DNA from 2 places in the Pseudarthrobacter sp. CC12 genome. Region 2 is predicted to be linked to the other one. Evidence: riboswitches for the same ligand, from Rfam matches in the RefSeq annotation. Region 2 holds a riboswitch; the other holds the start of a gene.
The links. Region 2 has a riboswitch for cyclic di-AMP ahead of PV772_RS15210 (NlpC/P60 family protein). Riboswitches for the same ligand answer to the same signal wherever they lie in the genome.
Positions count from the first base shown of each region.

Region 1: another riboswitch for cyclic di-AMP. It lies ahead of PV772_RS22190 (NlpC/P60 family protein); the one in region 2 lies ahead of PV772_RS15210 (NlpC/P60 family protein).

Region 1 is NZ_JARDJH010000056.1:11,939-17,530, forward strand. Features, by position in the region: gene PV772_RS22175 (DUF305 domain-containing protein) at 1-129, opposite strand, end outside; gene PV772_RS22180 (hypothetical protein) at 275-754, opposite strand; gene PV772_RS22185 (cation transporter) at 1,030-1,353, opposite strand; cyclic di-AMP (ydaO/yuaA leader) riboswitch at 1,595-1,791, shown strand; gene PV772_RS22190 (NlpC/P60 family protein) at 1,796-2,581, shown strand; gene PV772_RS22195 (heavy metal translocating P-type ATPase) at 2,659-4,944, opposite strand; gene PV772_RS22200 (heavy-metal-associated domain-containing protein) at 4,947-5,171, opposite strand; gene PV772_RS22205 (metal-sensitive transcriptional regulator) at 5,193-5,513, opposite strand.
Region 2 is NZ_JARDJH010000022.1:67,224-72,815, forward strand. Features, by position in the region: gene PV772_RS15190 (F510_1955 family glycosylhydrolase) at 1-364, opposite strand, end outside; gene PV772_RS15195 (DUF305 domain-containing protein) at 480-1,121, opposite strand; gene PV772_RS15200 (hypothetical protein) at 1,263-1,742, opposite strand; gene PV772_RS15205 (heavy-metal-associated domain-containing protein) at 2,011-2,325, opposite strand; cyclic di-AMP (ydaO/yuaA leader) riboswitch at 2,569-2,765, shown strand; gene PV772_RS15210 (NlpC/P60 family protein) at 2,769-3,533, shown strand; partial or broken gene PV772_RS15215 (IS110 family transposase) at 3,876-4,925, shown strand; gene PV772_RS15220 (heavy metal translocating P-type ATPase) at 4,943-5,592, opposite strand, start outside.

The sequences.
Region 1 (5,592 bases), on a different contig from region 2:
GGAGCTGCCGTGGTTCATCCCGGACATCCCGCCGCTCTCAGAGCCACCAGATCCCGACCCAGTCGAGCAGCCGGCCAGGGCGAGGGCCGCGGCGATGGCCGCAGCAGAAAATGTCAAAGTTCTTTTCATCAAAATCAGGGTCCTCAAAGTATCAGCAGCGCGAGTGCGCCCGTGTGCTGGCATGCAGCGGCGGACCCGTGCGGGCCCGGCCTGTGTCATACACGCCGATGGCTGGAGTGCGCGCCGGTGAAAAAGCATGGCGCCGAGGAGTGATTTACGTCCGGCTGATACAGAGATCACCGGGGGAGGCGCTGCCCGGTGAGTAGGAATACGTGCTGCCGAGCACGGCGGCGGCACCAAAATCAGGCAGCTCATAGGGCGCCGGCCCCGGCAACGGAGCCGAGAGAGTCGTGGTTCCCGGGGCCAGGACACAGGCCCCTCCACCGGCTGACATCTCGGTGCACGGCCCTGCCGGGGCACAGGAAGAAGAAGAGGAGGAGGAACCCGTGGCGACGGGATCACTGGAGGCCACGCCTACTGACATCCCCATGGCCTGGGCATGGCTGGCCGGCATTGTTTGCAGCTGCGTCGTCCCCCCCGACCCTGCCATTGACATGGCGGGCCCTGAGGGCATGTCGTGGGCGCCGGTCATCACATGCATACCGAAAATGCCTGCAATAATGGCCAGCGCCGCAGTCAGGAACCCCGCCCGCAGGAAGAAGGCGGTGAGACGACGACGGTGTGTTGCGGTCACGCCTCCTCCCTCCTTTTTCGTGCAGGTACTCTCAAGCAAGGGTACCGGCAGGGTGTTCCTGCCGGTCCCGTCCTTGTGGTTCAACGCGCCCGGGTGGCATTCCGTTGCACCGTTCCTCACGGCGGCGGCCAGGGATCCGGGTGATCCGTGACGCTTGGTTCAGGCGCACGGCCCGCCCGGCCTGTGGGCAAGCGGGCCACATCCTCGCGGAGGGCCGCCTGCTCCCGGAAGCACAATGCCCCGCGGAGACGAGGGACTTCGGGGAAGTGCAGACGCTAACTGCTGGCCAGGGTGTACCCGGCTGAGGTGACAGCCTCCCGCATCGCTGCTGCGTCAGCTGCGCCTCGCACCAGCAGGCGGGAACGGCCGCCCGGGACAAGGTCCACGGAGGCGGACTCCACCCCATCGAGGGCAGAAACGGCGTTCTCAACCGTCTGTACGCAATGCCCGCAGGTCAAGCCGTCCACAGCGAATTCGACGGTACCGGTACCGGTGGCTGCGGTGGGGGCAGAAGAGGCTCCGGCCGAGCAGCAGCTGCATCCTGATGACGATGCCGATGAGGCAAGCGGCAGCTGGGTACGGTTTTCAGTTCCACACATGTCAGTTTCCATTCCTTGACGAAGGGCTAATGGGCGCTGGGGTTGAACGGCTGTGAGAGGCCGCGCGGAGCGCCGGCCGGGACATACCACTTCACTGACAACAAGCAATACTATACCGGGAGGGGGTATTACGAGGAAGGGGGTGCTACTGTGATCCGCATCTCCCGTTATTCAAATGTGACAAAGAATGCTGGAGTGAAGTACGGTCTAAGCCGTGCCGGTTTCTCCAATGCGGCACTTCCGGCCAGACTTGCCTAACTCTGCCGCTGCCCGGGATCCGTTCGCAACTTTCGTCCGGCAGAGACGGGGAACCCAACAGTGGCCTGCTGCAGGCAGGTCTTGGGGTGAAGCCGTGCCCGGTGCCTTTTCGTGCCGGTCCGGCCGGGTGTCTCCCATCCGAATCCGACAGCTAACCCCGCAGGCAGTGGGAGAGGCCTCTTTCATGCCCATGCGCAAAACTCACGGCCGCCACCGCGCGGTCCCCGTCCAGACCAGCACCCTTGCGGTCCTGTCCAAGTCAGTCGCCGGCAACGCCGGTGTCGCAGGCCGCCAGGCAGCTGTCATAGCCGCGGCATCCGGCCTTGTCCTGACCAGCGGCATCGCCGCCCAGGCAGCCGAAGCCCCGACCCAGCGCAACGCTGAGCCGGCCTCCACGCAGGAAGTCGCCAGCCAGGTCCTGGCGCCGCTCAGCGCCGATGCCAGGGTCCAGATCTCCTTCGAACGTCCGGCTGTGAAGACCACTGCGGCCCCGGTCGTGGAGGCACCCAAGCCGGTCGCGGTTGAGGCGCCCAGGGCGGTCATTCCCGCCGGGCATGCCGCCGTGAAAACGCAGGCCGCCGCCCCAGCTAAGGCCCAGATAACGATCACGCCTGCTGCTGCCGCTCCCGTGGCCGCACCGGCCGCGGGCGGCATCAACGCCATCATGGTGTCCTCCGCGTACGCCCAGATCGGCATGATTCAGGACTGCACCCGCTTGGTGGAAAACGCCCTCAACGCTGCAGGGATCCCCGTCGGAGACCTCGGCCCGATGCAGTTTCTGAACTACGGCACCGTGGTCAACGATCCCCAGCCCGGTGACATGGTCATGCAGCCGGGCCACGTCGGGATCTATGTCGGCAACGGTCAGGTCCTTAGCTCCGGCTTGAACGGCAGGAACGAAACCGCCGTACACCCGCTGACCTGGATGACCGCCAAGGGCGCGGTCACCTTCGTCCGCCCCGGCAAATAAACCACTGAAGGCCGGTGATTCACTGCCTTGGGGGCAGTGAATCACCGGCCTTCAGCATCCCCGCCGAAAGCGTGGGGCTACATTTTACGCGGCCGTCCAAAGCGGCGCAGCCGCAGTGAATTGCTGACCACCAGAACCGAGCTGGCAGCCATCGCAGCCCCGGCGATCATCGGGTTCAACAGCCCCATTGCGGCGACAGGAATCCCGACAGCGTTGTAGAAAAACGCCCAAAACAGATTGGACTTAATCGTCGCCAGCGTGCGGCGGGAGAGCTCAATGGCTTGTGCAACCTGCCCCAGGTCACTGCCCATGACCGTCAGATCTGCCGCGGCGATCGCGACGTCCGTGCCACTGCCCATGGCGATGCCCAGATCAGACTGGGCCAGGGCCGCGGCGTCATTCACCCCGTCCCCGGCCATGGCCACTGTCGCCCCGGACTCCTGCAGCCGGCGCACGGCCTCAATCTTGCCTTCGGGCAGGACCCCCGCCATCACATCTTCGACCGGGATGCCCACCCGGGCAGCAACGGTCAGCGCCGCCGACGCGTTATCCCCGGTCAGAAGAACGGGACGGAGCCCCAGCTCCTTCAATCGGGCGATCGCGGCGGCAGAGCCGGGCTTGACCGTGTCGGTGAGACTGATCAAGCCGCCAGCTTCCCCGTCGACACCTACCCAGATCACCGTGGCCCCGGATTCCTCCAGCGCCTTCAGCATCTGCCCGCCGCCGACAGGGCCGTCAATGCCGTTGTCCCGCAGCCATCCTTCCCGCCCGACGACCACAGCACGGCCGTTCACCGTGCCGCGCACGCCCCCGCCCGGCGCACTGTCAAAGTCCGTCACCGCCTGCAGCGGGCCGTTCGTCCTTGCAGCCCGGGCAATGGCATGGGCGATGGGATGTTCGCTGGCCGCCTCCACCGCCCCGGCCAGGGCGAGCAGTTCATTCCCGCTGGCTTCGCCGAGGCTTTGGACAGCTGAAACCGACAGCTTGCCGCTGGTAACCGTTCCGGTCTTGTCCAGCACGATGGTGTCCACCGTCCTGGTGTCTTCCAAAACCTGCGGTCCCTTGATCAGGATGCCCAGTTGCGCACCCCGCCCCGTCCCGGTCAGTAGCGCCGTCGGGGTGGCAAGACCCAACGCGCACGGGCACGCAATGACCAGCACGGCTACCGCGGCCGTGAAGGCCGCCTGCACATCACCGGTGCTCAGAAGCCATCCCGCGAAGGTTACTGCGGAGATGCCCAGGACCACCGGGACGAAGACCGCGCTGATCCGGTCGGCCAGCCGGGCGATGGCCGCCTTGCCGCTTTGGGCCCGGCTGACGAGTTTGCCCATCTGGGCAAGGGTCGTCTCACTGCCCACACGGGTGGCCTTGACCAGCAGCCGGCCGTTCGCGTTGATCGTCGCCCCGATCACGGTGTCATCCACGCCAACTTCGACCGGCAGCGATTCGCCCGTGATCAAGGAAGCATCGACAGCGCTCTGGCCCTCCACAACGTACCCGTCGGTGGGGATCTTTTCCCCCGGACGGACGAGAAAGACATCGCCGGGGACGAGCAGATCAACCGGGACCTGGGACTCCACCCCGTCTCGGATAAGTGTGGCTTCCTTGGCTCCAAGATTCAGCAGCGCTCGAAGGGCATTGCCTGCCCGCTGCTTGGCGTTCGCTTCCAGATACCTGCCCAGCAACAGGAAAGTTGTCACCACCGCTGCGACTTCGAAGTACAGGGCATGGCCACTCATGTCCATGGCGGGGTGCTGCGTCAACACGGGATCGGCAAAGAGCTGCCACGCCGAAAACAGGAAGGCGGCACTGACCCCGATGGACACCAGCGTGTCCATCGTGGAGGCCAGGTGCCGGGCGTTGATGGCCGCCGCGCGGTGGAAGGGCCACGCGGCCCAGCTGACCACAGGGGCGCTGAGGGCAAATGCAACCCAGCCCCAGTGCGGGAACTGTGCGGCGGGAACCATGGAGACCACCAGGACCGGCAGCGTGAAAAGAGCTGCAACCAGGAGCCTGGGCCGCAGGGTCCCGGCAACGGCCTTCGCCGCGGACCCCTGATCATCACCGCCCGCATCAGCAGGGTGAGCGGCCGCCGCATCCCGCCGTTGTTTTTCCGTCACTGCCCGATCAGCCTTGAGCGCGGCCGAATAGCCGGTGGCAGCCACGGTGTCGAGAATCTGCTGGTCCGAAATGCCCTCCGGGACACTGACCCGGGCCGATTCCAGCGGCAGGTTCACACTGGCGTCCACGCCCTCAAGCTTTCCCAGTTTCCGCTCTACCCGGGCAACACACGACGCGCACGTCATGCCCTGGATGTCGAGTTCAATAATGCGCGTTCCGGGAGTGAGAGTTTCCGCATCCACGCCTAACCTCCGGCCACGACGGCATAGCCGGCTTCAGCTATCGCCGCGTCAACCCGTTCGGGATCCAGCTCCGCGCCGGACGTTATGGTAGCGACGGAGACGCCGTCCTGGTTCAGGGCAACGTCCACGGACTCGACGCCTTCCAGCTCCTGCAGCTCTTCGGTCACCGATGCCACGCAGTGGCCGCAGTGCATCCCGGAAATATTGATCGTTGTCGTCACACTCATGGCAGTTTCTCCCTCAGTCCTCTAGCGCAACAGGCGCCCGATGGCATCTGTCGCTTCCTTCACCTTCGCTTCGCCGGACTCATCGGAGGCAGCTGCGGCATTCACCACGCAATGCCCTATGTGTTCTTCGAGCAGGCCCAGGCTCACGGCATGCAGGGCCTTGTTCACTGCCGCGACCTGGGTCAGGATGTCAATGCAATAGGCATCCTCACCCACCATGCGGGCGATCCCGCGCACCTGCCCTTCAATGCGCTTCAAACGCCCCAGGTAAGCCTCTTTGTCGGTGCTGTACCCATGACCCGCAACCGCCACCGAAGACAACGTGTCAATATTCTCGGTCATGATGCTCCTCTCCGCCACCACACCTTTATATACCCCCCAGGGGTACCTGTGCAACCGCCGCCCAATGGGCACGGCGCCA
Region 2 (5,592 bases):
TGCTCTTGAGGAGTCCCAGCGGGTTGGGCAGTGTTGAGTCTTTGCCTGGATGGCCGGAGGCGTAAAAGACGCCCTCGTCCATGGCGGTCGTGAAACCCATCAGGTCGTTGCTTGGTCCGATTTTGACACCCGTGTTTTTAGAGATGTCGAAGAGCCCTTCATGGGTCGCCAGCAGTATCTGCCCGGTTTCGGAGTTCACGCTCAGCCCGTGAACGTGGGAGCTGGGCCGCCCTGCTGCAGCCGGGGACGCGGCATCGGGCGCGCTGGCTGTGCCAGGGGAACAGGCTGACAGGGTCAACAGCAGGGCGCCGGCGGCGGCGAGGGCAGCGGCAGGCCGGCGATGGCGTGAAAAGTGTAGGGGCACGGGAAACTCCAAAGGACGGACCGGCCAACCGGGCGGACCAGGGTAACCGGGAAGGGTGACAGGGGAGGTGCCGGCCCCCCAGGGGGAAGAGAGCCGGCACCCGTTGGGGCGCTGACTACAGAGTGGCCAGCAGGTCCTTCATTTCCTGGATCTCGGCTTCCTGGGAGCTGACGATGTCCTTGCTGAGCTGTACCGCATCAGTGTTCTTGCCATCCGTGGTTTCGGTCCTGGCCATCATGACGGCACCTTCATGGTGGGCGATCATCTGGGTAAGGAACAGCTTGGCGGCCTCGGCGCCCTGGGCGGCTTCGAGCTTGGCCGTGTCATCGGCGCCCATCATCCCCTCCATGCTGTGCGCTGAAGCCGTACCGGTGGGCATGGCTGTGGGCTGGCCCCAGCTTTGAAGCCACCCGGTCATCTTGTCGATTTCCGGGCCCTGGGCTGCCTTGACCTTGGCGGCCAGGTCAGTTACGGCGGCAGGGATACCCTGCTTCTTGAGCATCATGTCGCTCATGGCCACGGCCTGGGTGTGGTGCGGGATCATCATCTGCGCGAACATCGTGTCCGCATCATTGAAGGCAGCCGCAGCCGCCGCTGAGCTTGCGGGGGCGGCGGTGGATGACATCCCGGAGCTTCCGTGGTTCATCCCGGACATGCCGCCGCTCTCAGAGCCGCCAGATCCCGACCCGGTCGAGCAGCCGGCCAGGGCGATGGCCGCGGCGATGGCGGCAGCAGAAAGTGTCAAAGTTTTTTTCATCAAAATCAGGGTCCTCAAAGTATCAGCGGCGCAAGTGCGCCCGTGGGCTGGCATGCAGCGGACCGTGCGGGGTCCGGCTTGTTTCATGCGGGCCGATGGCTGGAGTATGCGCCGGTGAAAGGCACGGCGCAGAGGAGTGATTTACGTCCGGCTGATACAGAGATCACCGGGGGAGGCGCTGGCCGGTGAGTAGGCATACGTGCTGCCGAGCACGGCGGCTGCACCAAAATCGGGCAGCTCATAGGGCGCTGGCCCAGGCAAGGGGGCGGAGAGAGTCGTGGTTCCCGGGGCCAGGACACAGGCCCCTCCACCGGCTGACATCTTGGTGCACGGCCCTGCAGGGGCACAGGAAGAGGAGGAGGAGGAGGAACCCGTGGCCGCCGGATCACTGGAAGCCACGCCTGCTGACATCCCGATAGCCTGGGTATGGCTGGCCGGCGTGGTTTGCAGCTGCATCGTCCCCCTCAAGCCTGACATTGACATGGCGGGGCCTGAGGGCATGTCGTGGGCGCCGATCATCACATGCATGCCGAAAATGCCAAAAATGATGGCCAGTGCCGCAGTCAGGAACCCGGCCCGCAGGAAGAAGGCGGTGAGACGACGACGGTGTACTGCGGTCACGACACTTCCTCCTTTTCGGTACAGGTTCTTTCAATACAAGGGTAACCGGCAGGGTGTTCCTGCAGGTCTCCTACTGGTCAACGCGCCCGGGCGGCATTCCGTTTCACCGTCCCTCACGGCAGCGGAGTGCTCCGGATTATCTGTGACGCCTGGTTTCAGGCGCTAAGGCCGCCCTCGCCCGCGGGCCAGCGGGCTGTATACGCTGGCCGTGGGACCTCTCCTGGGAAGCGCAAGGCCCCGGAGGATGGGCGCCGGAGAAATGCGGATGTTAACTGCTGGCCAAGGTGTACCCCGCGGCCGTCACAGCCTCCCGCATCGCTGCCGCGTCAGCCATACCTCGCACCCGCAGGCGGGAGCGGCCGCCAGGGACGAGGTCAACGGAGGCAGATTCCACCCCATCAAGGGCAGAGACTGCCTTCTCGACCGTCTGCACGCAATGCCCGCAGGTCAAGCCGTCCACAGCGAATTCAACGGTACCGGTACCGTTGGCTGCGGTGGGGGCAAGGGCGGCTTCAGCCGAGCAGCAGCTGCACCCCGACGCCGCGGCAAGCGGCAGCTGGGTACGGATTTCAGTTTCACACATGTCAGTTTCCATTCCTTGACGAAGGACCAATGGGCGCTGGGATTGAACGGCTGTGAAAGCCAGACGCTGGGCGCCGGCCGGGACATACCACTTCACTGACAACAACAGAAACTATACCGGGAGGGGGTATTGGGCAGAAGTAGATATAGCTGTGATCTACGTCTCCTGTTATTCAAATGTGACAACTGATGCCGGAGTGAAGTACGGTCTAAGTCGTGCCGGTTTCTCCGAATGCGGCACTCTCGAGCAGACTTGCCTAACTCTGCCGCTGCCCGGGATCCGTTCGCAACTTTCGTCCGGCAGAGACGGGGAAACCAACAGCGACCTGCTTCGGGCAGGTCTTGGGGTGAAGTCGCGCCTGGTGCCATGCGTGTACCGGCCGGCCGGGTGTCTCCCATCCGAATCCGACAGCTAACCTCGCAGGCAGTGGGAGAGGCCTTTTCATGCCCATGCGCAAAAGTCATGGCCGCCATCGTGCGGTCCCTGTCCAGACCAGTGCCCTTGGGGTCCTGTCCAAATCTGTTGCCGGCAACGCCGGTGTCGCAGGCCGCCAGGCAGCTGTTATTGCGGCTGCTTCCGGCCTTGTCCTGACCAGCGGTATTGCCGCGCAGGCAGCCGAGGCCCCACCCCAGCGTGATGCGGAGCCGGCCTCGACGTTGGAAGTTGCGGGCCAGGTCCAGGCGCCGCTCACCGCGGACTCCACGGTCCAGATCTCTTACGAACGTCCCGCGGTAGAGACCATCCCTGCCCCGGTGGTGGAGGCACCCAAGCCGGTCGTGGCGGAGACCCCCAAAGCGTCGACGGCACCTGCCCCGGCCGCGAAACCGAAGGCGCAGATTACCGTCGCTCCGGCCGCTGCAGCCCCGGTCGCGGCACCGGCAGCCGGGGGCATCAACGCTATTATGGTTTCCTCCGCCTACGCCCAGATCGGCATGATCCAGGACTGCACGCGGCTGGTGGAAAACGCCCTTAACGCCGCAGGGATCCCGGTGGGAGACCTTGGCCCGATGCAGTTCATGAACTACGGCACGGTGGTGACCGATCCTCAGCCCGGTGACATGGTCATGCAGCCCGGCCACGTCGGGATCTACGTCGGCAACGGTCAGGTCCTCAGTTCGGGCCTGAACGGCAAGAACGAAACGGCCGTGCACCCGCTGACGTGGATGACTTCCAAGGGCGCCGTCACCTTCGTCCGCGCTGGCAAATAAACCACTGAAGGCCGGCGATTCACTGCCTTGGGGGCAGTGAATCGCCGGCCTTCAGCATCCCGTGGCATAGCGGGAATCACTGTAATGGTCAGGTGCCGGCCCGAGGTTGGCTGGCAGGCTGGTCCCGGAGGACGGCGTGTGACTCAGGGTACATCCGACCCGCTCAGGCGGTGTCTTGAAAATGACTTGTCCGCACCATTCTCCGGGCACGGCCTGCCCGCGCGGATGACCTGATCAGAAGACTGTCCACCAGTTGGGTGTGACCCGTTACAGATGCATCTCCAAGCGACCCAGGCAGGCTCCTGTCACCTAACCGGGTTAATGAGAAGAGGAGAGCACACTATGGCGATCATCGCAGAGGAATTCGAGTTCGTCGTCGGAGTCGACACCCACGCCCGCACCCACACATTCACAGCCGTTCACTGCGCAATCGGTGCCGTGGTCGACACCGCGGTGTTCCCAGCCACCTCCGCGGGAATGGACTGAGCTATCACCTGGATCCGGCGCCGCACCGGCGGGGAAAGAGTACTCGCAGCGGTCGAAGGCACATCCTCCTATGGCGCCCAACTCACTCAAGCACTGCTGGCGGTCGGCATCGACGTGGGCGAAGTCAGGCCACCGGCACGCTCGTCACGGGCCCTGACCGGCAAGTCCGATCCCATCGACGCCGAAGCCGCTGCCCGCTCCGTCCTTGGACGTCCCCGCGAGCAAGTCATGGAACCACGCGCGGCCGGAACCCGGGCAGCGATCAGGATCCTGTTGGCCTCCCGGTCCCTGCTGGATCACCAACCGACAGCCAACCGCAACGCCCTCACAGCCCTACTCCGCGGCACCGACCTCGGAATCGACGCCCGGTCATCCCTGCGTGATGCTCAGATCAGCACCATCGCAGCCTGGCGCAGCTCCAACGTCGTGGACCCCATGCTTCGAATTGCACGTGCCGAAGCCACACGCCTGGCATCGGCCGTCAAAGACCTCACGATCCAGCTCGCCGCAAATCACAAGGCCTTGGCCCAGCTCACCGAAGAACTGGCTCCAGGACTCCAAACCACACCCGGAGTCGGTCCCGTAACAGGGGCGATCATCATTTGCGCCTACTCCCATCACGGCCGGATCCGTTCAGAGGCGGCCTTTGCCGCCCTAGGCGGCGTTGCGCCACGCCCTGCGTCCTCCGGTCACACCACCAGACACCGGCTCAACCGCTCCGGCGACCGCCAACTCAACCGCGCCTTCGACGTCATCGTCCGCACCCGAATGAGCTTCGACACCGCAACCAAGGACTACGTCGCCCGCAGCCGGGCAACAGGCAAATCAAACCGTGAGATCCGCCGGAACCTCAAACGCTACGTCTGCCGCTCCATCTTCCGCCAACTCCAAACCACCATGGCTTGACAGAACCCATAGAAGAGTCATTTTGTGCGGCTGCCGAAGCGGCGCAGCCGCAGCGAGTTGCTGACCACCAGGACCGAGCTGGCGGCCATCGCAGCGCCGGCGATCATCGGATTCAGCAGCCCCAGCGCGGCGACCGGGATGCCGACGGCGTTGTAGAAGAACGCCCAGAACAGGTTGGTCTTGATCGTGGCCAGCGTCCGGCGCGACAGCTCGATGGCCTCCGCGACCTGGCCCAGGTCGCTTCCCATGACCGTCAAATCAGCCGCAGCGATGGCGACGTCCGTGCCGCTGCCCATGGCGATGCCCAGATCCGCCTGGGCCAGGGCTGCGGCGTCATTGACACCGTCCCCGGCCATGGCCACTGTCGCCCCGGACTTCTGCAGTCGGCCCACGGCCTCAACCTTGCCTTCGGGCAGGACCCCCGCCAGGACATCCTGGGCCGGGATGCCCACCTGGGCGGCCACGGCTAACGCCGCCGAAGCGTTGTCACCGGTCAGGAGAACAGGACGGAGCCCCAGCTCCTTCAACCGGGCGATCGCGGCGGCAGAGCCGGGTTTGACCGTGTCGGTGAGGCTGACCAGACCGGCAGCTTCCCCATCGACACCCACCCAGATCACTGTCGCGCCAGAATCCTCCAGCGCCCGCAGCAACTGCCCCCCACCGGCGG